Regions from separate parts of the Microbacterium sp. LMI1x-1-1.1 genome, predicted to be linked through region 2. Evidence: predicted binding sites of a transcription regulator. Region 2 holds the regulator's gene; the other holds the start of a gene.
The links. The regulator HspR, encoded in region 2, represses chaperone genes until heat shock. The targets are predictions, from matches to a motif close to AAGTTGAGTCNNNNNGACTCAACTT.
Positions count from the first base shown of each region.

Region 1: a site for HspR is predicted at 3,576-3,600, ahead of MRBLMI1x_RS05240 (Hsp20/alpha crystallin family protein). Genes of this name have one in related genera too.

Region 1 is NZ_JBEGHM010000001.1:1,075,181-1,091,167, forward strand. It holds gene MRBLMI1x_RS05230 (hypothetical protein) at 1-1,392, opposite strand, end outside; gene MRBLMI1x_RS05235 (prolyl oligopeptidase family serine peptidase) at 1,438-3,489, opposite strand; gene MRBLMI1x_RS05240 (Hsp20/alpha crystallin family protein) at 3,629-4,078, shown strand; gene MRBLMI1x_RS05245 (MarR family winged helix-turn-helix transcriptional regulator) at 4,150-4,578, opposite strand; gene MRBLMI1x_RS05250 (acid phosphatase) at 4,771-6,597, shown strand; gene MRBLMI1x_RS05255 (acyl-CoA dehydrogenase family protein) at 6,798-8,051, opposite strand; gene sfnG (dimethylsulfone monooxygenase SfnG) at 8,287-9,435, shown strand; gene MRBLMI1x_RS05265 (zinc-binding dehydrogenase) at 9,436-10,470, opposite strand; gene MRBLMI1x_RS05270 (cyclophilin-like fold protein) at 10,495-11,022, opposite strand; gene MRBLMI1x_RS05275 (multidrug effflux MFS transporter) at 11,019-12,260, opposite strand; gene MRBLMI1x_RS05280 (helix-turn-helix transcriptional regulator) at 12,362-13,243, shown strand; gene MRBLMI1x_RS05285 (PhoX family protein) at 13,256-15,322, opposite strand; gene MRBLMI1x_RS05290 (LD-carboxypeptidase) at 15,431-15,987, shown strand, end outside.
Region 2 is NZ_JBEGHM010000001.1:329,806-345,792, reverse strand. It holds gene MRBLMI1x_RS01595 (ROK family transcriptional regulator) at 1-87, opposite strand, end outside; gene MRBLMI1x_RS01590 (aldo/keto reductase) at 185-1,171, shown strand; gene MRBLMI1x_RS01585 (glycosyl hydrolase family 95 catalytic domain-containing protein) at 1,168-3,522, shown strand; gene MRBLMI1x_RS01580 (NADPH-dependent F420 reductase) at 3,581-4,216, shown strand; gene MRBLMI1x_RS01575 (MFS transporter) at 4,315-5,721, opposite strand; gene MRBLMI1x_RS01570 (GNAT family N-acetyltransferase) at 5,769-6,320, opposite strand; gene dnaK (molecular chaperone DnaK) at 6,499-8,361, shown strand; gene MRBLMI1x_RS01560 (nucleotide exchange factor GrpE) at 8,364-8,954, shown strand; gene MRBLMI1x_RS01555 (DnaJ C-terminal domain-containing protein) at 8,966-9,949, shown strand; gene MRBLMI1x_RS01550 (heat shock protein transcriptional repressor HspR) at 9,960-10,394, shown strand; gene MRBLMI1x_RS01545 (hypothetical protein) at 10,568-11,494, shown strand; gene MRBLMI1x_RS01540 (hypothetical protein) at 11,537-12,142, opposite strand; gene MRBLMI1x_RS01535 (fibronectin type III domain-containing protein) at 12,173-13,387, shown strand; gene MRBLMI1x_RS01530 (glycosyltransferase) at 13,523-14,722, shown strand; gene MRBLMI1x_RS01525 (glycosyltransferase) at 14,724-15,818, shown strand; gene MRBLMI1x_RS01520 (hypothetical protein) at 15,838-15,987, opposite strand, start outside.

The DNA.
Region 1 (15,987 bases), 750 kb from region 2:
GGCGGGCAGCGTGAGCCCTTCGTCGATTGCGAGCTCGACGCCCTCCACCAGATCGAGTGCCGTGCGCGCGAAGCCCGACAGCGTCACCGCCGGAACGTGCGCGGGCTCTGAAGCGACGTTCGCGAGCACCAGCACGATCGACCCGTCACCGGGCCGCTGATACGCGACGACCGACGGGGCCGGTACGTCGAAACCGATCAGGCGCGTGCCGTCGAACTCCGACGTCGTGTGGCGGACGGCGATGAGCTTCGTGAGGTCGCGGTGGATGCGGCCGGCCGAGGTGGCGGCATCCGTCTTCTGCGCGTAGCGGTCACGCGGCTTCTGACCGCGGTGCGTCCAGCGCGGGTCGTCGCGGCGCTCGGGATCGTCGCGGAACGTCGGGTCGTTCAGCTGACCGACCTCGTCGCCCAGCCACAGCACGGGAAGACCCGGCACGCTCAGCGCGAACGCGTGCGCGAGGGCCACGCGGGCTTCGCCGAGCGGGTCGCCCGCCTCGACCCCGGCGAGCGACGCGGTCGTTCCGGCCACGCCGTCCGCGGTCGCCAGGCCGCGCCCGAACGAGGAGCCGCCCGTGTAGCGAGCGGTGAGCTCGGCGGCATCCGCTCGCCACACCACCGCGTCCGCATCCCGCACCGCGGCGACGTCGAGACTGCCGTCGCGTGCCTCGAGCGCGCGCTGCACGGGTGTCGCGTCGCCCGTGGCGAGCGCGTGCCAGAGGGGAGCGGAACCGGGGGATGCCGGGAGCACATCGACTCCCGGTGCACCGATCGCCAGCACGGGGGCGAGGACGCCCACCGTGTCGCGAGCCGGAAGGAGGAAGACCTCGACCCCGCGCCCGGCGAGGAAGAGGAGATCGTCCACGAGTCCAGCGAGATCGTCGCGCGCGGGGACGTCGACCGCGAGCGAGATGCCGGACAGGCGAAGGTGGGCGGCCAGGTCGGAGAGGCGGTCGATCGATCCGAGACCGGGGTCGCCGCGACGGAGGTCGATCGTGCCGTCCTCCCGGCGGGCGAACGGTGACTGGACGTGCAGCACGCTCACGCCGAGGTCGCGGAGCGCGGGGATCTCGTCTCGGAGCCCGGCGAGGTTGCCGGCGTACCTGTCGGCGTAGCAGGCGGCGCCGAGGGCGAACCGCGAACTCATGCGCACGGGGTTCGCGGCGCGCTGCTCGCCGTGCACCTTGAGGTCGAGGGAGCGACCGTTCGCGGCGACGACCGCCGCCGTCACGAGGTCGACGAGATCGGCAGACGATCCGCGTCGGGCCAGCGCCGCGCGCAGCCCGGGGACGTGCTGGCGGATCCGCTCGGCCGCGGCGTCGTCGATGCGGACGCGCTCCGCGACAGCGGACAGCGTCGCCGCGAGGTCATCCTCGACGGCCCCGATGTTGCTCATGCGGTGGACCTCCCGCCCCCAGCGTAGAGGGCGGGCCCCCGCCGCTCAGTCGGCGCGCGCCACCGTGCGGTCGAGGAACGCGTGGATCGTCGCGTGCAGTGCGGCGGTCGAGGCCGCGTCGATCGCTCCGGAGTGACCGCCCTCGATAGGCTCGAGGTAGTGCACCTCGGCATCCGTCTCGTCTGCCAACCGTGCCGCCATCTTGCGCGCCTGCACGGGGCCGACCCGGTCGTCGCTCGCGGCCGCATAGATGAGGGATGCCGGGTACCGCCGCCCGGGCTCGATGAGGTGATACGGCGAGAAGGTCTTCACGAACTCCCACTCGGCCGGGTCGTCGGGGTCGCCGTACTCCGCGATCCAACTGGCACCGGCCGACAGTCGCGTGTACCGCCTCATGTCGAGGAGGGGCACGCCGCAGACGATCGCCCCGAAGTCGTCGGGGTACTGGGTCAGCATGTTGCCGACGAGCAGGCCGCCGTTGCTGCGGCCGTGGCAGGCGATGCGGTCGGGGGTCGAGACGCCGCGTGCGACGAGGTCGCGCGAGACGGCGGCGAAGTCCTCGTATGCGCGGTGGCGGTTCTCGCGCAGGGCGGCCAGGTGCCACTCGGGTCCGAACTCCCCGCCGCCGCGGATGTTCGCGACGACGTACACGCGTCCCTCCTCGAGCCAGGCGGGGCCGACGATCGTCGGATACTCCGGGGTGAGCGCGTGCTCGAACCCGCCGTAGCCGTTCATGAGGACGGGGAGAGTGCCGGAGCGCTCCCGCGGACCGACCTCGAAGTAGGGCACGCGCGTGCCGTCGGCCGACGTCGCCCAGTGCTGCTCCGCGACGAGTCCGGACGCGTCGAAGGTGGGGCGGCTGCGGTCGACGACGCGGGGCTCGGCGCCGGGGGCGATCACCAGGAGCGTCGGGGGAGTGAGGAAGCCGCGAGCGACCACCCACAGCTCGTCGTCCTCGTCGTCGTCGGCGGTGGCGACGCTCGCGCTGAAGAGGTCGGCGTCGCCGAGGCCCAGGTCGATGTCGACTCCGGTCAGCGTCTCGGGATCGAGCGACACGAGCCGGCTCTGCACGCGGTCGAGGATCGTCAGGACCAGGCGCGTGCGGGTCCATGTCCACGTTTCGAGCACCGCCGTGTCGCTCGGGGCGAAGGCGACGCGCAGGTTCGACCCGTCGCCCTCCGTGACGGTCTCGAGTGGACCGATGAGGAGGGTGCCCGACGGATGCGTCGTCTCGCCGATGCGCCACGGGGTCGTGGTCCGCACGGTGACGAGGTCGCCGTGAACATCGACGTTCGCGTCCTGCGGCACGGCGATCAGACGCGGCTCGCCGCCGTCCCAGACCAACGATTCGGAGTGGAAGAAGTCGTGCGCGATGACCACGATCGGCGTCGCCGTACCGCCGGTGCGGTCGACGTGCGCGAACACCCCGACGTCCGAGGCGACACCCGTCACGATGGGCGGCGCGTCCGCGAGCGACTCGCCCCGTCGCCAGGCGCGGGCGCTGATCGGATACCCCGAGTCGGTCACGCCGCCGCCGTGCAGTGCGGTGGCGACGAGCAGGGTGTCGCGGTCGACCCACGCGATCATCGTCTTCTCGGCGTCGAGGGCGAACGGGGTGTCGTCGACGAAACGACGTGCGTCGAGGTCGAACTCGCGCACGACGGTGGCGTCGCCGCCGTCGGGGCTCAGCCGCACGAGCGCCCGCCCGCTGCCGGCAGGTCCGTGAGCCGCGCCCGCGAACGCCCACGCCACGCCTTCCTCGCGGCCGAGCGCGTCGACGTCGAGCAGCACCTCCCAGGTCGGTTCGCCCGCTGCGAAGGCGGCGCGGGATGTCCGTCGCCACAGGCCGCGGGGGTTTGCGGCATCCCGCCACAGGTCGTACATGAGATCGCCGTGGCGGCTCGGGATGACGAGTCGATCGGGGTCCTGAAGGATGCCGGTCAGGCGGCGCTCGAGCGCGGTGCGTGTGTTGCCCGAGAAGGCCGCCTCGGTCTCGGTGGTCCGTTCGGCTGCCCAGGCGCGGGCCTCGGGCCCGTCGATCTCCTCCAACCAGAGGAACGGGTCGGCGGGCTCGGGGGCGGTCTCGTGGGCGCTCATGTCGCCAGCCTAAGGCCGTCTCCGACGTGGGCGTTCGCCGTGCGAGAACCGTTGGCACTCGGTGGGTCAGAGTGCTAATCTGAACGTACTTGAGCCGCAGGGGCTCAACTTTGAGACCACATCACCGAAGGAGAGAATCATGGCAACCTACGACCCGTTCCGTGACATCGACCGCCTGGCGTCGACCCTCTTCGACACGCGCCGCGGCCCGCGACGGATGCCGATGGACCTGTTCCGCGACGGCGACCACTACGTCCTGAACGCCGACCTGCCGGGCATCGACCCGGGCTCGGTCGACATCGACGTGGACGGCCAGCTGCTCACCATCCGTGCCGAGCGCACCGTGGGGGCGGCCGACGGGGTGAAGTGGATCACGCGCGAGCGTGAGACCGCGAGCTTCCTGCGCCAGCTGAACCTCGGCCAGGGCATCGACACCGACGCCATCACGGCGACCTACAGCAACGGTGTGCTCACCGTCACCATCCCGGTGAGCGAGAAGGCCAAGCCGCGCAAGGTCGAGGTGGTCGCCGACGGTTCGGCCCCGACCATCTCCGCCCGCGAGAGCGAGCCGCAGCCGATCGACCAGTGATCACCACGGCATCTGTGCACTGACGCGAATCGCCCCGCATCCCGTCTCGGATGCGGGGCGATTCGCATGTGTCACACGCCGCGAAGGCGCGCGGTCAGCTTCTCGAGCTGTGCGAGTTCGTCGTCGGTGAGGACCGACATGCGTTCGGCGATCGTCCGACCGTGGACCGTCGCCAGCCGACGGAACATCGTCGCGCCCTTGTCGGTCGCGCGGAGGATCGCGCCGCGGCCGTCCTGCGGGTCGGGCTGCTTGGAGACGAGCCCGCGTGCCACCATCCGGTCGACCAGCCGCGAGACGCTGGGCTGGCTGATGAGCATGTTGGCGGTCACGTCGCGCAGGCGTGCGGTGTGCTCATCGCAGCGCGTCACCGTCAGCAGGACGTCGTACTCGGCACCGGACAGCTGATCGTCGTCGAAGTCCCGGGAGATCTCGGCCATGACCTCGTGCTGCGCGCGGAAGAGGCTCTCCCACGCGGCGATGGCGAGGCGTCGATCGGTCATGGCGTCAACTGTATCGCCGCGGGCAGACGCGCCGAGCGCCGATGGTCGCCTCGGCTTCACCACGCCGTCACGTGCCGTTCTCACGCTCAGGAGAGCATTCTCATGAACTGTGTTGTCGCTATGTCCTGACAAACCCGCGTGTCATCGATAGTCTGCGACGACTCCCGCAACCGATGGAAGTGAGGCGCGCCCGTGAGCGTGAAGAAACAGACAAGACGAGCAGGCAGCCGGACTCGCGGCGCGATCGGGGGCCTCGGCATCCTCGTCGCGTGCACTCTGGCAGCCGTCCCCGCCTTCGCGGCGGACGGATTCACCGAGGCGCAGAAGACGGCGACCTACTCGTCGGACGCGACCGCCTCGACGGGTGATTCGAGCGCTCCCAGCGCCGACAACTGGTCGGTCCGGATGATGGATGTCTTCCAGAACCTCCGCACCGACCGCGGCCCAGGCGGCAATGCGGCCGTCATGGACTACAACGACGAGCTGACGAGCGAGATCAACCGGACGGCCTCGAAGGCGCAGGTCCAGCGGGCCATCGTCGACCAGTACCAGGACATGTCCGTCAGCATGGGCGACGCGTTCGGGAAGAAGCTCGGGGCGATCTACGCCGAGGCCATCGCCGACGGCGAACTGCCCAAGGTGACCTGGCTGCTCAACAAGGAGGGCGGCAAGCTCGGCTCGACCTCGTCGACGAACCCGCCCAAGAACTACTTCGACTACGACCGGCCGTACATCCGTCTCGACAAGACGAAGGACCTCGTCTACCGCGACAAGGAAGGCGGCGACGCGTGGGGTTCCACGAGCGGCTCCTTCCCGTCGGGCCACACGTCGCAGGCGTACTGGCAGGGCACGGCGCTCGCCGAGATGCTGCCCCAGCTCGCGCCGCAGATCCTCGCCCGCACGGCCGAGGCCGGCAACAACCGCGTCGTGATGGCTGCGCACTACCCACTCGACGTCATCAGCGGCCGCATGATGGGCCAGAAGATCATCGCGCTCCGCCTCGCCGACCCGGCCATGCGCGCGCTCGTCGACGAAGCCGCCGACGAACTGCGCGGCGTTCTGGAGCGCGGCTGCGGCGACACCCTCGAGAACTGCATCAAGAAGGACGTCCCGTACCTGCCGACCGACAAGGCGCTCGCGTACTACGAGGAGCACCTCGGGTACGGCTTCCCCGACATCGGCCCCAAGGGTGAGAAGGTCGTGGTGCCCGCGGGAGCCGAGGAGCTGCTCGTCTCGTCCCACCCCGACCTGACGCCGGCGCAGCGTCGACAGGTGCTCGCGCTGACCGCCGAGGACTCCGGTAACCCCCTCGACGTGGGTGAGCAGGAGAGCTGGCAGCGGATGAACCTCGCGGCGGCTATGGCCGCGAAGGTCACCGTGAAGGCGGACGGCTCGGTCGTGATCGGCGACGGAAGCGTCGAGCCCACCCCGCAGCCCCAGCCGAGCCCGGGCCCGCAGCCCGAGCCCACCCCGACCCCGGAGCCGACGCCGGCTCCCACGGCTGAGCCCACTCCCGCGCCCGCACCGACCGGTTCGCCCGAGCCGACCCCCGCTCCCCAGCCGACGCTCCCGTCGACCGGCGGTGCCCCTGGTGCTCCGGTCGCGAACGGTGACGACCTGCCGGCTGCGGCAGAGGGCGGCATCCAAGCGTCCGTCCGCGGCGACCGCGTCGTCGTCTCGGGGCTGACGGCCGGCGAGCGGTACTCCGGGTTCCTGTACTCGACGCCGACGGCGCTCGGACAGGTGACGGCGGATGCCGCCGGTGCCGCGAGCTTCGCGCTGCCGAACGACGTCGAGCCCGGCGCCCATCGGGTCGCCGTCGTCGACGAGTCCGGCGATCTCGTCGGATGGGCCGCGGTGACCGTCTCGAGCGGTGCGGTCGCGGCGGCTGACGGCGACGAGCTGGCGTCGACCGGTGGTCAGGCCGGGCCGCTGTGGGTCGCGGGTAGTGCCGGTGCGGCGCTTCTCGCGCTCGGGACGGTGCTCGTGATGCGCCGCCGCCGGAGCGAGACCGCCTGACGGGTGACGCAGTAAGGGCCGGCTGGAGAGGCATCCAGCCGGCCCTTGTCCCTTTGCACCAAGAGTGTCCTGCAATCACATGTCGGTAGCTGCCACAGCAAAACATCTACCGTGCAATGACTGTATAACGGCGAGATAACGGTGGCAAGGAATTCCTGTTATCAATTTGTGATGAGCAAGCTCGGTGTCCGGTGTGGCCCTCACCGCGCCGCGGCGGCGGGCGTCCGCTGCTGCCCGATCGCCCACACATAGGGGGCGGGCGTGCCGTTGATCGCCCAGTCGCCGACGATGCGTTGCTTGAAGATGACGGGATTGTGCGACGACACGGCGCGGGCGTTGCGCCAGAAGCGGTCGAGGCGCTTCGTCTCGGAGACGGCCGACGCGCCGAGCGCGTTGAGCACGGTACTCGTCGCCTCGAGGGAGAGGGACGTGAGGACGATCTGTCCCTGGGCGGACTCGATCTCGGCGCGCTGATTGGCGCGTTCCTCGGCCTCGGGATCGCTCACGAAGCGCGCCACGTAGGCGTCCTGCGCGGATTCAGCTGCCCGCACCGCGATTGCCCGGGCCGCGAACCCCTGCGCGGTCGCGACCCCGACGGTCTGCTGCACGAGCGGATCCTCGGACCAGGTTCCGGCGGAGCCGTGGCTGAAGACACGCGTGCGGGCGCGGGCGTGCGCCGCGACCTCCCGCGCCGCGCCCGCGACGAGGCCGGCCTGCGTGGCGAGGTGGACGAGCTGGTAGAAGGCCGTCTGGTAGCGGAAGCGATCGGCGAAGACGGTGATGTCGTCGGGATCGACGCGGGCGTCCTCGAGGATCGTCGTGCCGCTGCCGGTCGTGCGCTGCCCGAAGCCGTCCCAGTCGTCGTGGACGGTCACGCCGGGTTGATCGGCGCGCACGATCGCGATCACGGGGACGCCGTCGTGCTCTGCGTACACGTCGAGCCAGTCGGCGAAGATGCTCCCGGTGCTGTAAAACTTGGTGCCGTTGACGACGAGGTCGTCGCCGCGACGGGTGACCTTCGTGTTGACGTCGCCGACCTTCACCTCGCCGATCTCGGTCCAGGCGTTCCCGGCGATCTCGCCCGAGACGAAGCGCGTGAACCAGGCCGACTGGTCGACGGTCGCGTGCTGGTTGAGGCGGTCCTCGACGTAGGCGAAGTGGCCCCGCAGCGCCTGCGGGATGTTGGAGTCGGCGGCAGCGAGCTCGGTGAGCAGCTCGATCAGCTGGGGGAGGGATGCCCCGGACCCGCCGTACGCACGCGGGACACGGACGGCGCCGAACCCGGCATCGGTGAGCAGCCGGATCTCCTCGCGCGGCAGCCGACGGTCGTTCTCGCGGTCCACCGCGCCGTCGGCGATCTGCGCGAACAACGGCCGGAACCGCGCCGCGAGCGTCTCGTAGTCGGTGCCGAGCGAGAGCTCGTCGTGGAATGCGGGGTCGTGATGCCGGGTCATGTCGTCGCCTCTCAGCAGTGGGTCGTGGTCGTCGCACCCTTGCTACTCGCCGAATCCGCGCGAGGCGCGTTTGTGTCGTGAATCGCGGCATCCCGTCGTCACGGGCCGACACACACCGTCACGCCCCGACACACGCGTTCACATCGATTGACACTGCCCGGCGCCCGGGCGGAAGGTTCCGGGGAACCCATCCGATCGCGTCGCCCGCCCGCGTCGCCAGCCCACGGAGAACACCATGACCGAGCAGACATCCTCGTTCGACCAGGCCTCGACCCACGAGCCGCTGAAGTTCGCGTACTGGGTGCCCAACGTCAGCGGCGGCCTCGTGGTGTCGAACATCGAGCAGCGGACGTCGTGGGACTACGACTACAACGTGAAGCTCGCTCAGACGGCCGAGCGCGTCGGGTTCGAGTACGCCCTGAGTCAGGTGCGCTACCTGTCGAGCTACGGCGCTGCTCAGCAGCACGAGTCGACGTCGATCAGCCTCGCCCTGCTCCTCGCGACCGAGAAGTTGAAGGTCATCGCCGCCGTCCACCCGGGCCTGTGGGAGCCGGCCGTGCTGGCCAAGTTCATCCTCACGGCCGACCAGTTCTCGAAGGGCCGCGCGGCCGTCAACGTCGTCTCGGGCTGGTTCAAGGACGAGTACACGAAGCTCGGCCTCCCGTGGCTCGAGCACGACGAGCGCTACCGCCGCTCCGCCGAGTTCATCGAGGTGCTGCGAAAGCTCTGGACCGAGGAGAACGTGCAGTTCCACGGCGACTTCTATCGCGTGAACGACTTCACGCTGCGCCCCGGCCCCTACCCGGTGCCCGGCCGCCCGCATCCGGACATCTTCCAGGGCGGCAACTCGACGGCCGCGCGCTTCAATGGCGGCGCTCATGCCGACTGGTACTTCTCGAACGGCAAGGACTTCGACGGGTTCACCGAGCAGTACGACGACGTCACCCGGGTCGCCGCTGAGCACGGGCGCACCGTGCGGTTCGGTCTGAACGGGTTCGCGATCGTCCGCGACACTGAGGCGGAAGCACGTGAGCAACTGCGCGAGATCATCGCGCAGGCCGATCCGGCGTCCGTCGAAGGCTTCCGCAAGTCGGTGCAGCAGGCCGGGGCATCCACCGCGGACCGCAAGGGGATGTGGGCCGACTCCTCGTTCGAGGACCTCGTGCAGTACAACGACGGCTTCCGCACCCAGCTGTTCGGTCCGCCCGAGCAGGTCGCCGAGCGCATCATCGCCTACAAGAAGCGCGGGGTGGACCTGTTCCTGCTCGGCTTCCTGCACTTCCAGGAGGAGCTCGAGGCGTTCGGTGAGAAGGTCATCCCGATCGTCCGCGAGCTGGAGGCCGACCTCGCCCGCACCGGCGACCCGATCGGCGTCGCCCGCTGATCAGGGGCGGATGAGGACCTTCAGCGCCTCCCTCGAATCCATCAGGCGGTAGCCCTCGGCGATGTCGTCGAGGGGGAGCTCGCGGTCGAAGACCTTGCCCGGCTCGATGGTGCCGTCGAGCACCTGGGGGATGGCGCCCTCGAGGTAGGCGCGGACGGTGGCCGGCCCGCCGGTGAGGGTCGCGTTCTTGCCGAACAGCGAGGTGAACCCGACCGCGGCATCCTCGTACTGGGGGACGCCGACGCGCGAGATGACGCCGCCGGGGCGGACGATGCCGTAAGCCTGCTCGTATGCCGGCATGTGGCCGACCGCCTCGAGGACGACATGGGCGCCCTCGCCGCCGGTGATCTCGAGCACCTTCGCGACGCCGTCCTCGCCGCGCTCGGCGACGACGTGTGTCGCCCCGAACTCGCGGCCGAGGTCGGTGCGGGCGGTGTGCCGGCCCATCAGGATGATGGTCTCGGCGCCGAGCTGCCGCGCAGCCAGCACGGCGGAGAGGCCCACCGCTCCGTCGCCGATCACCGCGACGGTCTTGCCCGCCTCGACGCCGCCGCGGATAGCCGCGTGGTAGCCGGTGAGGTAGACGTCGGACAGCGTCAGCAGCGACGGCATGAGCGCCTCGTCGGTGCCGGCCGGGATGGCGACGGCGGTGCCGTCTGCGTACGGCACCCGCAGCTTCTCGGCTTGGGTGGCGGATGCGGCGCCGTCGAAGAAGCCCCCATGGATGCAGGAGGTCGTGATCCCGTCGCGGCAGAACGTGCAGGTGCCGTCGGACCAGGCGAAAGGGACGATGACGGTGTCGCCGACCCGGAGGGTCGTCACCTCCTCGCCGATCCGCTCCACCACGCCGACGGCCTCGTGCCCCATGCGGCGTCCCTCGGGGGTGTCCTCGAGGTCGTGATACGGGTGCAGGTCGGAGCCGCAGACGCACGCGTAGGTGACGCGGATGATCGCGTCCGTGGGCGCTTCGAGGGTGGGCTCGGGCACGTCGATGACGCGGACGTCGCCCGCGGAGTACATGAGGGTTGCGCGCATGACTTCTGTTCCTTGTCTCAGTGGTCAGTCGATGATCTCGACGGTGACGGGTCCGCCCACGAGGAGCGCCAGTTGTTCTTCGGTGGCGTCGTAGGTGCCGATGTGGAGCGTGTCGTCGGAGTACTCGATCCCGGAGGCGTCGTAGTAGAACCCGAGGTTCCCCCAGGGTGAGTAGTAGATGAGGTCGCCGTCCTCCGGGTCGGAGCCCGGTGATCCCTGCCAGGCGAGTTCGCGGGGCAGGGAGGCGATCTTCTCCCGGCTGTTCAGGTCCTCGAACGACAGCTCGGCCGGGAGGAGGGATAGGAGATCGCGCACCGCCGGGCTGTCCTCGCCGATCGTGACGTCGATCGTGGTGCGGTCGGACGAGAACCGGATGCGCGTCCCCACGACCTCCGCCGGAACGGATGCCGAGGCCGAGGGCGCGTCCGGGCGGGTCGCCGCGGGCTGCGGAGTGGGTTCGGCGGCGCAGCCGCCCAGCAGGGCCACGCCGAGCAGCCCGAAGCCGACAGCTGCCCTGCGGCGCGGCATCCGTCCGCGGGGGTCGCCGATCACGAGGCACTCCCGACCTGCGGGGAGCGGACCGCCGATGCGGTGCGTCCGCGGGCGAGGAACAGGAAGGAGGCGCCCGCGAGGAGGACGGAGACCGTTGTGACGATGCCGAGCGGCAGGATGCTGAGGGCACCGGCGACCCCGACCAGCGGAGCCGCGATCCCCCCGAACCCGAACCTCACCATCCCGAGGAGGGATGAGGCCGTGCCCGCCATCCGCGGATAGTCGGCGAGGGCGAGGGTCGTCGCCGGGGGAGACGAGATCGCGACCCCGCCCGCCAGGAGGAACAGCGACACGATGACGACCCACAGGGGAAGGGCGGTGAGGCCGGCGACGAGGAGTCCGATCGCGCCGACACCTGACGTCAGGACGCCGGCGGTCAGGGTGCCGGGAATGCTCCACCGCTCGGCGGAGCGCCCGGCGAGGTGTCCCAGGGTCATGAAGCCCGCCGAGTTCAGCCCGAAAGCGAGCGCGTAGCCGAGCGGGGACAGCCCGTAGACGTCCTGCAGGACGAAGGTCGATCCGGCGAGGTAGGCGAACAGGGCGGCGTAGAGGAACCCCTGGTTCAGGACGGCCCCGACGAATGCCCGGTCCCGCAGGAGCGTCCGGAAGTCGGCGACGGTGTGCGCGAAGCCGCGGGCGGTCCGCTCCTCGGGTGCCAGCGTCTCGGGGAACATCCGCAGCGTGACGACCAGGATGGCCGCCCCGATCGCGGCGAGGAAGACGAACAGGCCGCGCCAGTCCGTGACCGCGTCGAGGAGTCCGCCGAGGAGGGGCCCGATGATCGCGGCGAGGCCGCCGACGACCGTCAGGCGCCCGTAGAACCGGATCAACGCGCCGCCCGTGTACACATCGCGGCCCGCGGCCTGCGAGATGACGATGCCGACCCCGCCGGCCAGCCCCTGCACGAACCGGGCCGCGATCAGCAGTTCGACCGTTGGGCTCAGCGCGCACACCGCCGACATCAGGACGTACGCGGCGATGCCGACGAGCAGGATGCCGCGGCGTCCGAACCGGTCCGAGAGGGGGCCTGCGATCAGCTGGCCGGCGGCGAGCCCGATCAGGCAGGCGGTGACGGTGAGCTGAGCCACGGAGGTGACGGCGTCGAGCTCCGCCGTCAGCGCGGGGAGGGCCGGGAGGTAGAGGTCCATCGAGATCGGGCCGAACACGGTCAGCAGCAGGAGCAGGGTCGGCAGCGCCCTCCGGGAGCCGGTGCGTTGCGTGAGAGCGGATGCGGTCATGTCCTTCAGCGTCGTCGCGCTCGGGCGCGGGCGGGAGTCCCTGCCGGAAGGTGTACCGAGAGGGCATCCCTGATCCGGCTCGGCCGATCTAGCCTGTGGGCATGGACAATCGAGCCGAGGTCCGTGAGTTCCTCATGACGCGTCGGGCACGCGTGACGCCGGATGCGGCGGGGATCCCCGCGGGACCGGGCCGAAGGGTCGAGGGGCTCCGGCGCAGCGAGGTCGCTGCCCTCGCCGGCGTGAGCGTGGAGTACTACGCCAAGCTCGAACGGGGAGCGATCGCGGGCGCGTCCGGTGCGGTGCTGGAGTCCCTGTCCCGCGCCTTGCACCTCTCCGACGCCGAGCACGCGCACCTTCTCGACCTCGCACGCAACGCCGACGGGATTCCCGCCTCGGGGCGCCATCGTCGCCGCGCCTCGAAGGCGGGGCCGATCCGTCCGAGCCTCGAGTGGGCGCTGTCGTCGATCACGGATGCGGTGGCCGTCGTGCGCGACCAGTGTCAGGACCTGATCGCGTTCAACGATCTCGGCCGAGCCTTCTACTCGCCTCTCATCGGTGACGGCGGACGCGTCCCGAACTTCGCACGCTTCCAGTTCCTCGATCCCGTCGCGCGGGACTTCTATCCGGACTGGGATCTGTTCGCGGACATGTGCGTCGCCGTCATCCGCGCGGAGGCCGGCCGCGACCCGCACGACAAGGGCATCCAGGATCTCGTCGGCGAACTGTCGACCCGCAGCGACGAGTTCCGGAAGCTGTGGGCCGCCCACAACGTCCGGGCCCACGGTTCCGGGAAGAAGCGCTTCCGGCATCCCGCGGTCGGCGAACTCACCCTCGTGTACGAGGAGCTCGCCGTCACCGCCGAGCCCGGTCGTGTCCTGTTGATCTACAGCGCCGAGCCCGGCTCACCCTCGGCGGAGCGGTTGGGGCTGCTCGGGTCGTTGGCGGCGGACGATCGCTCCCGCGTCAGCCCGCCGGCGGGCTGACGCTGGCTCCGATCAGCTCCGGTACACCTGCACGACCGACGGTCGAGGCGCGTTGGGGATGTCGCCCCGTCGCGTCGAGCCGTAGTCGGGGAACAGCGAGGTGGGAGCTGCGACGGTGCCGTTCTCGCCGGGATGCTGCACCGCGACGAACACCAGCTGTTCCCGCGCGTGGATCACGGGGCCGCACGTCTCGGCCTCGCGGGGCACGGCGAGGAACTGCTCCACGTGGCCGCGCTCCCGTCCGGTGAGCGGGACCCGGAACAGGCCGTCGTTGAACCCGATCGTGCTCGGGGCGCCGTCGGTCGAGATCCAGAGGTTGCCGTCCTCGTCGAACGCGAGGTTGTCGGGGCAGGAGATCGGCGACACCTTGTCCTTCGGGTAGCCCGCGAAGTAGGTGCTCGGGTCGGACGGGTTGCCGCACTGCAGCAGGATGCTCCAGCCGAACGACGTGCCCGCCTGACCGTGGCGCTCGGTGATCTCGAGCACGTGACCGAAGCGGTTGCCGGTGCGGGGGTTCGCCTCATCCACCATCGACGTCTTGCCGCGGTCGGAGTTGTTCGTCAGGGCCACGTAGATCTTGCCGGTGCGGAGGCTCGGCTGCACGTCCTCGGGGCGGTCCATCTTCGTCGCGCCCATCTTGTCGGCGGCGAGGCGCGTGTAGACGAGGACCTCGTCGATCGTCATGCCGGGCACGACGCTCTTGCCGTGCCGGGTCAGCGCGATCCACTCGCCCGTGCCGTCGAAGGCGCCGTCGGAGGGAAGCTTCCCGGATCCGTCGATCTGGCTCGCGGGGGAGTCGCCGCGGAAGCGCGCGACGTACAGGTCGCCCTCCGAGAGCAGCGACATGTTCTTCTTGCGTGACGAGCTGATGCGGTTCTTCGACACGAACTTGTAGAGGTAGTCGTTGCGCTCGTCGTCGCCCATGTAGGCCACGACGCGGCGGTCCTCCGCGACGATGACGTTCGCGCCCTCGTGCTTGAACCGACCCATCGCGGTGTGCTTCTTGGGCGTCGAGGTGGGGTCGTCCGGGTCGATCTCGACGATGTACCCGAAGCGGTTGGGTTCGTTGACGTAGCCGGGGTCGAACGAGTTGAACCGCGGGTCGTAGGCCTCCCAGCCGGTCGAGGTCGTCCGCGAGGCGCTCGCCTGGTAGCGCTTCTGACCGGCCGTGTCGGCGGCCCACGCGAAGTAGCCGTTGAAGTTCTCCTCGCCCGAGAGGATCGTGCCCCACGGGGTCGTGCCGCCCGAGCAGTTGCCGAGCGTGCCGTGGACCCAGCGGCCCTCGGGGTCGGCGGCGGTCTTCACCAGGTCGGAGCCGGCGGCGGGGCCGGTCAGTTCGAACACGGTCTCGACCGTGATGCGCCGGTTGCGGCGGCCGTCGACGACGTAGCGCCACGGCTTGCCGCGGCGACGACGCGTGATCTCGACCACGGACATGCCCTGGGCCGCCTTGAACACCTCACCGCGACGGCGGAGCTCGGCGGCATCCGTCGACGGCGGGAACATGATGTTCGGGTTGACGTACTCGTGGTTGTTGACGAGGACGCCGGTCTTGCCGGAGCGGTCGGCGAGGATGTCGAGGTAGTCGCTGTTGTAGCCGAACTGGCGCTCCTGCGCTGCGCGGCTCTGCCCGTCGAGCGAGAACGTCGGCGCGTCCGAGAACAGCGGGTCGCCCCAGCGGATGATCGGCGACCACGTGTAGCCCTTCGGGACCGTGAGCGCGTCGACGGTTGCCGGGACCGGAGCGATCGGCTGAAACGGCAGGCTGTGGTGATTCCAGCCCCAGTGGGACTCGACCGCCCCGCCCGTCGTGGCGGCGGATGCGGCCTGGGGGGTGAGGACGCCGAACGCGTCCGTCGCGACCACGACGGCGCCCGCGGCCGCGGCGCCGATGAGCATGCGGCGCGAGAGAGCGAGCTCGGCGATGCTGCGGAACGTCGGGTTGTCCGACCCGTTGCATTCGGGGCCGAGGCACGCGTTCGCGCACTTGAACTGGCAGGTCACGGCGGAGCGCTTTCCGACGGCGTGAGCCGCGAGGGGAAGCGTCGTGCGGGTGGTGGGGGGTTCCACAGTGGTCACAGGGGGGTCCTCTCGTGCAGATCCGTTCCAGGATCCGTCGGCGTTCCTGCGACGGGGTGAATCACCGGTGAACAGCGCGTGACGGTCCTCGGATGCCACGATGAGGGCGTGCCCCGCTCATTCCGAACCCTTTCGAAGCTCCGCCCCGGCGACCGCGTCGCCGTGCTCTCGCCGTCGTTCGCGGCCCCCGGCTTCGCCCCCGCGGTGCACGAGCAGGCGCTCCGCCGCATCCGCGACGAACTCGGGCTCGAGCCGGTCGAGTATCCGACGACGCGGATGCTGGGGGCCGACCCGCGCGCCCGCGCCACCGACGTCGAGGCCGCGCTCGCGGCATCCGACGTCCGTGCCGTCTTCGCGAGCATCGGCGGGGACGACCAGATCACGGTCGTGCCGCATGTCGACCTCGCGGGTGCGCTCGCCGACCCGAAGCCGTTCGTCGGGTACAGCGACAACACGCACCTGCTGAACGCCCTCTGGCAGGCGGGTGTGCCCGGCTTCTACGGTGGGTCGACGCAGGTGCACATCGGCGCGGGGCCGGGGGTCGACGGCATCCATCTGCAGTCGCTGCGCGCCGCGCTGTTCGACGGCGGCGAGCTCGAGCTGACCGAACCGGGCGAATCGGAGGACACCGGTGTGGACTGGCTCGACCCGCGGGCGCTGACCTC
Region 2 (15,987 bases):
CAGGGCGTCGAGGATCGCGGTGCGGTTGATGCGGGTGACGTCGGCGTTGGTCGCCGTGCCCCTGCTCGCCACGCGTTCGCCGCTCATCGTTCCCCTGACGCCCTTTTCGTCTTACTCTGAGATAAAAGCAGACGGATGCCGCTCCCGCAAGACCACCGGCACCGTCCCCGACATCGGAGCAGCCGTGGCCCCCACCCTTTCCCCGTCCACCGAGTCCCTCCGCGCGGCGGGACGGTTCGGTCTCGGCGCCGCACCCCTCGGCAACCTCTTCCAGGAGATCGACGACGCCGAGGCCACGGCGATCGTCGACGGCGTCTGGGACAGCGGCATCCGCGTCTTCGACACCGCTCCCCACTACGGACTCGGCCTCAGCGAACGACGCCTCGGCGCCGCGCTCGCCCGCCGACCGCGCGACGAGTTCGTCCTCTCGACGAAGGTCGGACGGCTCCTCGAACCCGACCCGAGCGGTGCGGGGCACCTCGACGACGAGGGGTTCGTGGTCGAGGCGACGACGCGGCGCCGGTGGGACTTCTCGGCCGACGGAGCGCGCCGCTCGCTCGAGTCCTCGCTCGAGCGTCTCGGGATGGATCGGGTCGACATCGTGCATCTGCACGATCCCGAAGGGCGCGTCGACGAGGCGATCGACGGAGCGCTCCCCGCGCTCGTCGCCCTCCGCGACGCGGGCGTCATCTCGGCCGTCGGCGTCGGGTCGAAGGACCCCGCCACCCTCACGCGCATCATCGAGACCGGCATGGTCGACGTCGCCATGGTCGCGGGGCGGTACACGCTGCTCGAGCAGCCCGCCGCCGTCGACGTTCTGCCCGCCGCGCTCGCCCACGGCGTCGCGGTGATCGCGGTCGGCGTCTACAACTCGGGGCTGCTCGCGACCCCGCATCCCGATCCCGCCGCCCCCTATGAATACGGCACGGCGCCCGAAGCCGTCTATCGTCGAGCTGTACGGCTCGCGGACGCGTGCGCGGCGCGCGGAGTGCCGTTGCCCGTCGCCGCCCTGCACTTCCCGTTGCGGCATCCTGCCGTGGTCAACGTGACGGTGGGGCTCGGCAAGGCATCGCACGTCGCGCAGACAGCCGGATACATGAACGAGCCGCCGACCGAGGATTTCTGGCGCGGCCTCGCAGAGGAGGGCCTGGTGCCCGAGGGAGAACGATGACAGAGCACGTCCTGTGGTACCGCCGACCCGCGGAGACCTGGAACGAGGCGCTGCCCCTCGGCAACGGTGCGCTGGGGGCGATGTGCTTCGGCGGTGCCACCGACGCCCTCCTGCGCCTGAACGACGAGACGCTCTGGTCGGGAAGCCCCGCGAGCGAGCTCGCTGCGCCCGTCGTCACGGCGGATGAGGCGCGCGACGCGCTCGCCGAGGCCCGCGCCGCCGTCGCCGACGGGCGTGAAGAGGATGCCGACCGTCACGTCCGCCGCCTGCAGCACCGCCACGCGCAGTCCTTCCTTCCGTTCGCCGACCTGCGCCTGCGCATCGACGGCGCGACCTCCGACGAGGTCGAGGACTACCGTCGCGAGCTCGACCTGGCGACGGCGACCCACGTCGCCACCGGCACCCGCGCCGGCGCGGGGCTGAGCCACCGCACATGGATCAGCGCCCCGCACGGCGTGCTCGTCCACGAGCTCGAGAGCGACGAGCCGATCGACGTCCGCGTCGAGCTCGAGACGCAGCTGCGCGAACTCGGCCGCGTCGAGATCGACACCGCCACCACCCTGCTCGTGCAGGCACCCTCCGACGTGACGCCCCCGCACGACGAGGTCGACGAACCCGTCGTGTACGAGGACGACGCCGCCTCGGTGCGGGGAGCCCTGCACGCGCGCATCGTCACCGACGGCACTCCCGTGCGCGGCGGACGCGTGCTGCGCGCGACCCGGGTGACCGTCGTCCTCGCGACCGCGACGACCTTCACCGGTATGGGACGGATGCCGGCAGGCACCGAGCGTGCCGCGGCCCGCCGCGCGACCGAACGTGTCGACACCGCGATCGCCGCGGGCCTCGACCAGGTGCGGGCGGCGCAGCTCGCCGACCACGCGAGGTTGTACGCCCGGGCCGAACTCGCGATCGGCGTCGCGCCGGACCCGGAGCGCGACACCGCCGAACGCCTGCGCGACCTCGCCGGGGCCGACGGGGGCGGCGCGGTCGACATCGGCCGCGACCCGGGGCTCGCCGCCCTCCTGTTTCACTACGGCCGGTACCTGCTGATCTCGTCCTCGCGACCCGGGGGACTGCCCGCGACCCTGCAGGGCATCTGGAACGAGGACCTCCGCCCCGACTGGAGCTCGAACTACACGACGAACATCAACGTCGAGATGAACTACTGGGGCGCCCACACCGCCAACCTCAGTGAGACCGAGGAGCCGCTCCTCGGCCTCATCGAGGCGCTCGCCGACAGTGGCGCCGAGACGGCGCGACGGCTGTACGACGCCCCCGGCTGGGTCGCCCACCACAACACGGATGCCTGGGGCTACACCCAACCCGTCGGTGACGGCGTGCACGACGCCGCCTGGGCGTTCTGGCCGATGGCGGGCTTCTGGCTCTGCCGGCACCTCGCCGAGCGCGACGCGTTCGGTGTCGCCGACGAGGCCGAGCGCCGCCGCGCGTTCCGTCTGCTGCGGGGGGCGACCGCCTTCGCCCTCGCCTGGATGACGCAGGCCGAGTCGGGCGAGCGCGGCACCGCGCTGTCGACGTCGCCCGAGAACACCTTCCGCACCCGCGACGGTGGTTCGGCTGCCGTCGCCGAGTCCGCCACCCTCGACATCGTGCTGCTGCGGGCGCACCTCGACGAGTTCCTGCGCCTCGCGCACCACCTCGGCCACGAGGACGATCCGCTCGTCGCCCAGGCGCAGGACGCCCGCGCCGGACTCCCCGAGATCCCGATCGAGGACGGCTCGATCGCCGAGTGGCCCGGCGGCCGCGAGGCCGTCGATCCCCATCACCGGCACCTGTCGCCGCTCGTGTTCGCCTACCCGGGGACCGAAGCCCTCACGCCCGAGCTCGGGGCCGCGGCATCCCGCTTCCTCGATCTCCGCGAGGACGAGTCCACCGGATGGTCGCTCGCCTGGAAGATCGCCCTCCGCGCCCGGCTCGGCCAGGCGGATCGCGTCGCGGACCTGCTCGCGCTCGTGTTCCGCGACATGTCGATCGACCGCGGCGACCAGTCCGGCGGCCTCTACGACAATCTCCTCGCGGCCCACCCGCCGTTCCAGATCGACGGCAACCTCGGGTACGTCGCAGGCCTCGCGGAGTGCCTCGTCCACTCGCACGGGGACGCGATCACGCTGCTGCCGTCGTGGCCGGCACCGCTCGGAGCCGGTTCCGTGCGCGGTCTCGTGGCCCGTCCCGGTGTCGAGATCGACCTCGCGTGGGATGACACCGGTGCGGTGACCTCCGCCCGCGCCCGTGCGCGCGTCGCGTCGGCGCATGCCGCTCACACGTTCCGAGCGGGCGAGCGCGAGATCGAGGCGACGATAGACGACGCGTGGAGCGTCCTCATCGGCGAGTGATCGGGTTCGCACAGCGCGTGTCGGGAATGCGCGCCTGGCGCATGCGTTCTCCCGACGTATGACACACGTAGGAATCATCGGAGCAGGTCACATCGGTTCGGCTGTCGCGCGCGGTCTCGTCGCGCAGGGGCACCAGGTCGCGATCAGCAACTCGCGCGGTCCCGAGACGCTCAGCGATCTCGTCGCCGAACTCGGTGAGAACGCTCAGGCCCTGACCGCGAAGGATGCCGCAGCCTTCGGCGAATGGGTCGTCGTCACGATCCCCCTGAAGGCCATCGACGGACTCCCCGTCGACGAGCTCGCCGGCAAGTTCGTCGTCGACACGAACAACTACTACTGGGAGCGCGACGGCCACATCGCCGAGCTGGACGAGAAGAAGACCACCACGTCGCGCATGCTGCAGGAGCGCCTGCCGCAGTCGACCGTCGTGAAGGGCTTCAACCACATCCCCGCCGCCGACATCCTCACCGACGGCGCCCCCGCCGGCACGCCCGACCGCCGCGCGCTGGCGACCTCGAGCGACTCGGCCGACGCCGTCACCTTCATCACGAAGATCTACGACGACTTCGGCTTCGACACCGTCAACGTCGGCGGTCTCGACGAGAGCTGGCGCGTCGAGCGCGACCAGCCGGCCTACGTCGTGCGCCAGACCGCCGACGAGCTGCGCGAGAACCTCGCCCGCGCGGAGCGCTGAGCCCCGGCATCCCTCGTCGACCCGACGCGACCTGCGTCCATTCCCCGTGGATGGATGCCGGATGCGTCGGGTCGACGCGTTCGCGGGACCTGTCGCGGTCAGCGCAGGTGCGCCGGCCGCGGCAGCTTCACGAAGAGCATGAGCACGAGGCCGACGACCAGCACGATCGCGATGCCGAGGATGCCCCAGTAGGTCGCACCGAAGACGGCGATGAACAGCGTCCACATGCCCGGAGCCAAGAAGCTGACGACGCGTCCGGTCGTCGCGTAGAGGCCGAACACCTCGCCCTGCATGTGCTCCGGCGTGACGCGGGCGAGGAGCGAGCGCGTCGAGGCCTGTGCAGGGCCGACGAAGGCGCAGAGCGCGAGCCCGAGGATCCAGAACGGGAGCTTGCCCGCGTCGTGCAGCAGGAACACTCCCAGCGCCGAGACGACGAGCCCCACGAGCGACGTGAGGATGATCGCGCGGGCGCCGTACCGATCGTCGAGGCGGCCGGCGAGGACCGTCGAGATACCAGCCACGAGGTTGGCGGCGATGCCGAAGAGGATGACTTCGTTCGGCGAGAACCCGAATGCCACGGCCGCGAGCACACCGCCGAAGGCGAAGACGCCGCCGAGGCCGTCACGGTAGACGGCGCTCGCGAGCAGGAACCACGCCGTCGGTCGGTGCGAGCGGAACAGGTCGCGGATCGAGCGGAAGAATGCCCGGAACCAGGCGGCGAATCCGAGCGGCGGCTCCCCCGGGGGAGCCGGTGGCTCGGGGACGTTCCGGAAGAGCGGGATCGCGAAGACGATCGTCCATACCGCGCAGCCGGCCGCGATGAGGCGGTAGGCGAGGCCGCCCGACGTGTCGAGGCCGAACCACTCGACGGCGTTCAGGACGACGACCGCGACGAGGGCCAGGATGCCGCCGATGTAGCCGAGTCCCCAGCCGAGCCCCGACACCTTGCCGACGGTCCGAGGCGTGGAGACGCTCACGAGCAGGGCGTTGTAGTTGACGCCGGCGATCTCGGACGCGACGGCACCGAGCGAGACGAGGATCGCGCCGAGCCAGAAGTACGACGGGTCGGCGAAGACGAAGAACAGGCTGAACTGCAGCAGCGCGAGGAGGGCGGTCGCGATGAGCAGCCACCGCTTCTTGCGGCCCTTGCGGTCGGCGACCTGTCCGAGGATCGGCGCGAGCAGCAGGATCGCCAGTCCCGCGATCGTCGACACGAGTCCGTAGCCGGTCGACAGGTCCGCCAGGGCCGACTCCTTAATCGGGTCGTCGTCGGCGAGGCGGGCGACGTTCTCGGGCAGGAACGTGTCGGACACGAGGTACAGCGAGACGAAGACGAAGGTCAGGATGACCGAGTTGAAGGGCTGCGTCGCCCAGTCCCACATCGCCCAGGACGCGACGTTCCTGCGAGGGACGGGACGCTCCTCGAGGTCCTGGAACATCACGGGGAGGGCGCCGCTGTCGGCGGTGGCGGGGATCTCGGGCGTCCCGCCGGTGGAACGCGTCATGAGCCGCACCCTACCGCGCGTTCAGGGCGCGCCGGTGACGTGGCGCGTCAGGCTTCCCTCGGGGGATCCCAGACCACGGGTGTGACGGTGCCGTCGCGCCAGTCGCGGCGGAGGACGCTGTAGGCGACGGATGCCAGCAGTCGCCCGTCATCGGTCGGCCACCCCTCGCGGTAATAGGCCTCCTGCACCCAGCCGCAGCGGACGAACACCCGCCGCATCGCGATGTTGTCCTCCCGCGTCTGTCCTTCGAACCTGTTGACCTCGGGCATCGTCGTGAAGACGTGGTCGGTCGCCACGCGCAGGACGTCCGCCGCGAGCCCGCGGCCGCGGTGCGCGGCATCCAGCCGCAGGTCGAACAGGGGAGCGTCGTCGCTGAGGTCCTCGAGCCGGAAGAACCCGATCCGGCCGTCCGCGTCCGAGTCGATCCAGAACGAGGCATGGTCCTCGTCGGCGTAGGCGCCGTCGTCGATCGCCTCTGCGATCTGCGCCGCCGTGGGATCGGTCCGCACGTGGAACGGGAACGACTGCGACGTCATGAACGAGATCAACGCCTCGCGGTCGGCGCCGGTGGGATCGAGGGGCGTCAGGCGGATCGGCATCCGTCCACGCTAACGGCGATCGCGATCACGCCGAGCCTGCAAACTTGATATGTATCGGCTCAAGTTGGTTTGACGGTCGGCGAGGGCCGGAGTAGCCTTGAGTCATCGCGGCTCAGGTTGTGGCCAGAGCCGCCGGAAGACTTCAGATCTACGCAATCGCCACACGAAGGAGAATCACATGGCACGTGCAGTGGGAATCGACCTCGGAACGACCAACTCGGTCGTCGCCGTCCTCGAAGGTGGCGAGCCGAAGGTCATCGCCAACGCCGAGGGTCTTCGCACGACCCCGTCGGTCGTCGCGTTCACGAAGGACGGCGAGGTGCTCGTCGGCGAGACCGCCAAGCGCCAGGCCGTCACGAACGTCGACCGCACCCTGACCTCCGTCAAGCGCCACATGGGCACCGACTGGAAGACCCAGGCGATCGACGGCAAGAACTACACGCCGCAGGAGATCTCGGCCCGCATCCTCCAGAAGCTCAAGCGCGACGCCGAGCAGTACCTCGGTGACACGGTGACGGATGCCGTCATCACCGTCCCCGCCTACTTCAACGACGCCGAGCGTCAGGCCACGAAGGAGGCCGGTGAGATCGCGGGCCTCAACGTGCTCCGCATCATCAACGAGCCCACCGCCGCCGCTCTCGCGTACGGCCTCGACAAGGGCAAGGAGGACGAGCTCATCCTCGTCTTCGACCTCGGTGGCGGTACCTTCGACGTCTCCCTCCTCGAGGTGGGCAAGGACGACGACTTCTCGACCATCCAGGTGCGCTCCACCGCCGGTGACAACCGCCTCGGTGGCGACGACTGGGATCAGCGCATCGTCGAGTACCTGATCAAGCAGTTCAAGGACACGAGCGGTGTCGACGTCTCGGGCGACAAGATCGCCCTGCAGCGTCTGAAGGAAGCCGCTGAGCAGGCCAAGAAGGAGCTCTCGAGCTCGCAGTCGGCCTCGATCAACCTGCCGTACCTCTCTCTGACCGACTCGGGCCCCGTGTCGCTGTCCGAGACCCTGAGCCGCGCGAAGTTCGAGGACCTCACCAAGGACCTCCTCGACCGCACCAAGAAGCCGTTCGAGGACGTCATCCGCGAGGCCGGCATCAAGGTCGCCGACATCGACCACGTCGTGCTCGTCGGTGGATCGACGCGTATGCCCGCCGTGAGCGAGCTCGTGAAGAAGGAAGCCGGCAAGGAGCCCAACAAGGGCGTCAACCCGGACGAGGTCGTCGCCGTCGGCGCCGCCCTGCAGGCCGGTGTCCTCAAGGGTGAGCGCAAGGACGTGCTGCTCATCGACGTCACCCCCCTGAGCCTCGGCATCGAGACCAAGGGCGGCATCATGACGAAGCTCATCGAGCGCAACACGGCCATCCCGACCAAGCGCAGCGAGACCTTCACGACCGCCGACGACAACCAGCCGTCGGTGGCCATCCAGGTCTTCCAGGGTGAGCGCGACTTCACCCGCGACAACAAGCCGCTCGGCACGTTCGAGCTCACCGGCATCGCGCCGGCACCCCGCGGCATCCCCCAGATCGAGGTCACGTTCGACATCGACGCGAACGGCATCGTCCACGTGTCGGCGAAGGACAAGGGCACCGGCAAGGAGCAGTCGATGACGATCACCGGCGGCTCGTCGCTGCCAAAGGACGACATCGAGCGCATGGTGCGCGAGGCCGAGGAGCACGCGGCCGAGGACAAGAAGCGCCGTGAGGCCGCCGAGGTCCGCAACCAGGCCGAGACGCTCTCGTACTCGATCGAGAAGCTCCTCAGCGAGAACGCCGACAAGCTGCCCGAGGACGTCAAGACCGAGGTCCAGGCCGACGTCGACGCGCTCAAGACGGCGCTCGCGGGCGACAACGACGACACCGTCAAGGACGCCTACGACAAGCTGAACGCGTCGCAGACCAAGATCGGCGAGGCGATCTACGCCGCGAGCCAGGCCGACGCCGCACAGGCGCCGACCGATGCTCCGGCCGGCGAGCAGACGGCATCCTCCGATGAGGATGTCGTCGACGCCGAGGTCGTCGACGACGAGGACGAGAAGAAGTAAGCATGGCGGACAAGGACTTCGAGAAGCCGGACGAGGGCGACGACGTCGCCGCGACCCCGGCCGAGGAGTCGGTGGAGCCCGCCGGGGATGCCGACACGGAGCCGGACGCGCTCACGGTCGACGACATCCTCGGCGCGGCCCAGTCCGACGAGGCTGCTGTCGCGGATGCACCGGAGGAGGAGCACGACCTGCTCCTCGACCTGAAGCGCGTGCAGGCGGAGTACGCCAACTACCGTCGTCGCACCGAGGAGCAGCGCGAGGTGGAGCTCGCGCGCGCCAAGGGCGCCGTCGCGAAGGGGATGCTCCCCGTGCTCGACGACCTCGACCGCGCTGAGAAGCACGGCGACCTCGCCGAGGGCAGCGCGCTGGCGGCGATCGCCGAGAAGATGCGGGCCGTCGTGGCCCGCCTGGGAGTGGAGCGTTACGGCGCTGCGGGCGACGCGTTCGACCCGCAGCAGCACGAGGCGATCTTCCAGGCGCCCACGCCCGGCACGACCGAGCCGACGATCCTCGAGGTCGTCGAGATCGGTTACCGCCTCGGTGACCTCGAGCTGCGTCCGGCGAAGGTCGTGGTCGCGGTTCCGGCTGAGTAAGGGGCGCGCTGATGGCCAGTCAGGATTGGTTCGACAAGGACTTCTACAAGGTGCTCGGGGTGTCCAAGGACGTCTCCGACGCCGACCTGAAGAAGACGTACCGCAAGCTGGCGCGCACCTACCACCCCGACTCGAACGCGGGGGACCCCGCGGCCGAGGCGAAGTTCAAAGAGGTCAGCGAGGCGTACTCGGTGCTCAGCGACAAGGAGCAGCGCGCCGAGTACGACCAGCTGCGCGCCATGGGGTCGGGGAGCGCCCGCTTCCAGCCCGGGGCGAGCGGCGGGTTCGAAGACGTGTTCAGCCGATTCCAGCCGGGTGGCGCGGGCGGCCAGCAGGCCGACTTCGATGACCTCTTCGCGATGTTCGGGCAGCAGAGCGGCGGACGGTTCGGTTCCGGTCGCTTCGGGCAGCCGAGCGGCGGATTCCGCGGCTTCGGCGGCCCGCAGCGCGGGGCCGACGTCACCGCCCGCACGACGCTCGACTTCACGACGGCCGTGAAGGGTGACACCATCACGCTCCAGGGCGACGACGGCAAGCCCATCAAGGTGAAGATCCCCGCAGGGGTCTCAGACGGGCAGAAGATCAAGCTCCGCGGTCGCGGTCGCCCCTCGCCGGACGGCGGCGAGGCGGGTGACATCGTCCTCACGGTCGGTGTGCGCCCGCATCCCGTCTTCACGCGCGAAGGGCTGAACCTCCGCATCCATGTCCCCGTCACGTTCACCGAGGCGGCGCTGGGTGCGACCATCGAGGTCCCGACGCTCGGCGGCGACAGCGTCAAGCTGCGCGTCGCGCCGGGGACCCCGTCGGGTCGGGTGCTGCGCGTGAAGGGCCGCGGGGTGCAGACGGCGAAGGGCACCGGCGACCTGCTCGCCGAGGTCCAGGTCGCCGTCCCGACCCACCTCGACGGACCCGCCCGCGAAGCGCTGGAACGCTTCCACGAGTTGGAGCCCAAGGAGAACCCCCGCGCCGATCTGATGGCCAAGGCGCGCGAGTGAGGTGAGACGCATGGCGAACGAGCAGGTCGACGAAGACGCCCCGATCCTGGCGATCGCGGTGGCCGCTGAGCTCGCCGGCATGCACCCGCAGACGCTGCGTCAGTACGACCGGCTGGGACTCGTGGTACCGGCGCGCACCCGTGGCGGGTCGCGCCGGTACTCCCTCCGTCACGTCGCGCAGCTGCGCGAAGTGGCGCAGATGTCGGCTGACGGCGTGAGCCTCCCGGCCATCTCGCGCATCATCGAGCTCGAGAACCAGGTGCGGATGCTGCGCCGCGAGGTCTCGGGACTGCAGGGTCGCCTGCGCGACGAGGTCGCCGCACGCCGCGGTGCCCGCGTGTTCGCCGCCGGCGCGACGGGCTCGGTCGTGACGCTCCGCCAGGGCACGCGCGTGCGCCGCGCGACCGACGTCGTCCTCTACCGCCCCCACCCGCCGACCGACTGACGCGCCGGCGCCGGCGTCGGGTCGTCGAAAGGTCGCAGATGGTCGCCCGGCGACATCGAAAGCGGCCATCTGCGACGTCTCGAGGCGTCTGCACGGGGCGCGCCGCCCGTGGGGCTTTCCACAGGGGGGCGGATTCGGGGTGGGGCCGGTGGTGAGGGGTGGATCGTGGGCGGATGCCGAGCGTCCTTCCCCCGGAGCTGCCGGACCGCTTCCTGGTCGGGTGGGCGATCGACGCGGGTGTGACACGCCGTCGCTTGCGGCATCCATCACTCGCGGCGCCGTTCTACGGCATCCGCTCGCGCGAAGCGGCGGACGACGTCAGAGCACTCGCCCTCAGCTACCTGCCCAAGCTGCGGTCCGGCGAGCACTTCTCCCATGCGACGGCCCTCGTGCTCGCCGGCGGCTGGGCTCCTGATCGGCTCCGACTCGCCCTCGATGTGACCGCGATCCCACCGACCGTGCGGGCTCGCGGCGCGGGAGTGCGCGGGCACCGTTCGCAGACGGCGCACGTCCGATTCGTGGACGGGATGCCGGTGGTGGACCCGGCCGCTGCGTTGTGCCAGGCGGCATCCCTTCTCAGCGATCGAGAGCTCGTCGTGGCGGCGGACGCGCTCCTCCGTCGCCACAACCCTGTGCTCACCGTCGGGGCTCTGGAGGCTGAGGTCGCTGATCGGGACGGGTCACGCGACGTGCGTCGACTGCGACGTGCGCTTGAGCTCGCGGAGCCAGGCACGGATTCCGTCGCGGAGACGCTCCTTCGACTGGACGCGCGAGACGCAGGGCTCCCGCCGTTCCAGGTGAACGCCGAGATCAGGGATGCACGCGGGCGGTTCCTGGCCTACGGTGACCTGGTCCACGCGCCGACGAAAGTCCTGCTCGAATACGACGGGCAGCAGCACCGCCTCGATGACCGCCAGTACTCGCGCGATGTCGATCGCCTCGACGACCTCGCCACCGCAGGGTGGCGCGTGATCCGCGTGAACCGCTCGCACCGTGGTGCCGCGCGTCGCGGCATCCTGGAACGCGTTCGAACCACCCTGATCGAGCGAGGCTGGCGCGCCGAGACGTCGCAGATGGTCGCTGGGCGGCAGCGAAAGTGACCATCTTCGACGCCTCGCCGACGGCCGAGCGGATGCCGGGGGTCAGGCGGGGTCGATGCGGAGGGTGCCGGGGCCCTCGCCGACCGTCAGGTCGGTCACGAGGCGGAGCGAGCGGGCGAGGGCGTCGACGGCGGGGATGACGGTGCCGAAGCGCTCGCGGTCGGAGATGACGGCGGTGAGGGTGACGAGGTGGGTGCCGGTGTCCCACGTGTACGACGCGAAGGGCGTCTGGCGCGGGTTCGGCGGCAGGGGCATCTCGAGCTTCTCGGCCACGCCGAGCGGGGAGCCGGTGAAGCTGACCGTGTCGTCGTACTCGATCGGCATGCTCGCGCGCATGGTCCGCAGCTGGGGCGTGAGCTCCTGCACCTGCGCCATCGCGACGAGGAGTTCGGGGTCGTCCTTCCACACCCACGCGAGCAGGCGACCGTCGGCGCGGCGCATGAGGGCGGGGATCGCCTGGCTCATCGCCCACGCGGCGACCTTGCTGCCGGGCTGCTCGCGACCGAACGCGGCGTTCGCCTGGGCGAGCAGCATCCCGATCGCCTTCTTGCGGGCGCGGCGCCCGCGGAACCCGAACGAACCGGTGATCGGGACCCACTGAGCGGGGTCCACCTGGGCGGAGAGGCGGAGGCCGGTGAGAGGCGTCATCGCTCCAGCGTAGGTTGCTAGGATCCGCCTATGCTGCGCACCCCCCACGTCCGCAGCGCCGTCGCAGTGATCGTCGCGATCGCGCTCAGTCTCGCCCTCCCCGTCTCGCCGGCGGCTGCCGCCGGCAGCGTCCCCGCCAAGCCCGGGCTCGTCAACTACGTGGGCGCCTCGCTCACGTCGCTGACGGTCGACTGGGCCGACATCCCCGGTGCGACGAGCTATTACGTCTACGCGAACACCAGCCACGATCTGGTCACCCGGCCCGCGCAGCCGATCAACCAGAAGGTCACTTCCTCGAAGGCGACCGTCACCGGACTGAAGCCGGGGGTCGCCTACTTCATCCAGGTGCGCGGCGTCTCGGCCGCGGGCATGGGGCCCCGGTCATCGCCGGTGGCCCACGAGACGATCACGGCGCAGGCGACGCTGCCCGTGGGCTCGCCGAGCTACCTCGCGGTCAGCTGGAACGTGTGCTCGAACGTCTGCTCCGGTTTCTCGACGCGCAAGAACGTCATCAACAAGCGCATCACCGAACTCGCCCCCGACATCGTCGCCCTGCAGGAGGCGTCGAAGTACACGACCCCGCCCAGCGGCTACACCTTCGCGTACAACGGGCAGAACGACATCCTCATCCGCAACGGCCGGTTCACCCGCGTCGCCGCGACGTCGGGCGGCGCCACCTCGGGTGCCGTGCTGTTCCCGTCGCAGTACGCCTCGGCGGGCAAGGGGATGTCGTGGGCCGCCGTCCGGCACAGTTCCGGCGCCTACCTCCTCGTCGTCGACACGCACCTCGTGGTCGGGACGTCGGCATCCGTCGTCCGTCAACGCCAGTACGAGGCCGGCAAGCTGGCGGATGCCGTGACCGCGACGCTCACGAAGCTCAACAAGACGCACCGGTCCCTGACCGACTGGACCAAGGCGCCCGTCATGATCGTGGGCGACCTCAACACGCACAAGTCGCGCGTGGGCGACGGCACCATGGCCGCACTCGAGAAGCGCGGGTGGCACGACGCGTACGACCAGGCGCGCACCCTCAGCCTGCAGCACTACAACACGGCGAACCCGACCATGTCGCTGACGCCCTTCACGAGCGTGACCTGGGGCGACCACATCGACAAGGTGCTCGTGCGGCCCTCGCGGTCGGTCGTGTACTCGTGGAGGAACGCGGGGAAGACCGCGGGTGGCAAGTGGATCGGACCCCTCGGGTCGGACCACCATCCGCTCGCCGTCCGCGTCGGCCTCCGCTGAGGCGCGCCGGTCCTCCACCGGAGGACGTCCCGGTCCCGGGCTAGAATCGAGCCCCGGCGCCCCGCACATCCCTGCGCCCCATCGGCGAGAATGCCCCTCGCCTCCGACGCACAGATTGGCCCGTACCCCGTGACCATGACGCCCCCGGACGAACCCGCCCCCGAGCGCGGACCCCTCACCATCGTGATCGCGGCCGACACGTTCGCGCCCGATGTCAACGGAGGGGCTCGCTTCACCGAGCGCCTCGCCGCGGGCCTCGCCGCACGCGGTCACAACGTTCACGTCGCGACGCCGAGCGTCGGGCACCGCAACCACGGCGTCTTCACCGAGGACATCGAGGGTCAGCCGCTCACGGTGCACCGTCTTCCCGGGTGGCGCTACCGGCCGCACGACTGGCTGCGGTTCGTCCTGCCGTGGATGGGTAAGCACTACTCGCGCCGGCTGCTCGACGAGGTCGACGCGGATGTCGTGCACAGCCAGTCGCACATCGTGATCGGTCGCGCCCTGACCCGTATCGCGAACCAGCGTGGCATCCCCGTCGTCGCGACGAACCACATCATGGCCGACAACATCCTGGACTTCACGCTGCTGCCGAAGTTCCTGTACGACATCTTCCTCAAGATCGCGTGGGCCGACGCGGAGCGCACGTTCAAGATGTCGCGCGCGGTGACGACCCCCACCCGCAAGGCGGCGGAGTTCCTCGAGAACACGATCGACATCTCCGGCGTCGTGCCGATCAGCTGCGGCATCCGCCAGAGCAACTACACGCCGAACCTCGAGCCGCGTGAGAACCGCCGCCGGGTGCTGTTCGTCGGCCGCCTGACGACGGAGAAGCACGTCGAGGTCACCCTCGAGGCGATCACGAAGCTGCCCGATCTCGACATCCAGTTCGAGATCGTCGGCGGCGGCGATCAGCGCAAGAGCCTCGGTCAGGTGACCGAGCGTCTCGGCCTGGCCGACCGTGTGACCTTCCTCGGGCGGGTGTCCGAAGAGGAGCTCCGCGCCGCTTACACCCGCGCCGACGTCTTCGTCATCGCCTCGGTCGCCGAGCTGCAGTCCATCGCGACGATGGAGGCCATGGCCTCGGGTCTTCCCGTCATCGCGGCGAACGCCGTCGCGCTGCCGCACCTCGTCCACGACGGCGAGAACGGCTACCTGTTCGAGCCGGGCAACGCCGACGAGCTGGCCGAGAAGATCCGCACCGTGCTGACGGCGGACCAGACCGAGTACTCGCGGATGCAGCAGGCCTCGCTCCACGGCGTCGAGATCCACGACATCGAGCGGACCCTCGACACCTTCGAGAAGCTCTACCGCGGCGAACCGCTCGGCGGCTGACATGCGTCTGTTCTTCGACGCACGCTACATCCGCACCGACTTCCACGACGGCATCAGCCGCTACTCCGCCGAGCTCGCGCAGGCGGTGGCGGATGCCGCATCCGCCTACCGCACCGAGGTCACCTACCTGATCCACGACGAGCGGCAGCGCGCCTTCCTGCCCGCCGATGCGATCACTCTGACGATCCACGCGCCCACGTCGGTGAAGGAACCGTTCTCGTCGCTGCTGCTGAACCGCCACCGGCCGGACGTGCTGTTCTCGCCGATGCAGACGATCGGGTCGGGCGGCCGGCGGTTCCGGCTCATCCTGACGCTGCACGACACCATCTACTACCGGCACCGGACGCCGCCGCGGGCGCTGCCCTGGTACGTGCGTGTCGGCTGGCGGCTGTTCCACCTGTCGTACTGGCCGCAGCGGTGGACGCTGAACGCAGCCGACCTCGTCGCGACCGTCAGCGAGACGAGCGCGCGCCAGTTCGCCCGTGTGCGGTTGACGAAGCGCCCGGTCGTCGTGATCCCGAACGCGCCGCAGCGCCTCGCCGAACTGCTCCCCGACGGTGCCGTCGTGGGCTCCGGCCCCGTTCGGAACCTCGTCTACATGGGTTCGTTCATGCCGTACAAGAACGTCGAGACGCTCGTCGCGGCCATGCGGGAGCTGCCGGATCACACCCTCCACCTGCTGTCGCGCATCACGCCCGAGCGTCGCGCCGAGCTGACGTCCCTGGCCGGCGGGGCGTCGGTCGTCTTCCACGACGGGGTGACGGATGCCGCTTACGCCGCGCTCCTGGCAGACGACGCCGCTCTCGTCACGACGAGTCTCGACGAAGGCTACGGGCTGCCGGTGGCCGAAGCGCTCGAACTCGGGGTGCCCGCGGTGGTGACCGACATGGAGATCTTCCGCGAGGTGGCCGGAGACGGCGCGCTCTACGTCGATCCGCTCGATCCGGAAGCCGTGGCCCGCGCCGTGCGGTCGCTCGATGAACCCGGGATGCGGGGGCGACTCGTCGAGGCGGGGACGCGCCACATCCGCTCGTTCGAGTGGGCTCGGTCGGCGAAGATCCTGCTCGCCGCGGCGACCGATCTGACGCGGCGCTGAGCCGGGTCAGGGGCCGGGGTCAGATGCCGCCGCCGCCGCCCGCGTTGCTGCGGTTGTCGACGTGGACGGCCGTGGCCTTCGCCATGCGCGCTTCGGAGTCGGCACCGCGACGCGCAGCCGCGCCGTGACCCTCTTCATCGGTCACCGAGCGGTCGAGTCGCGCGCGTCG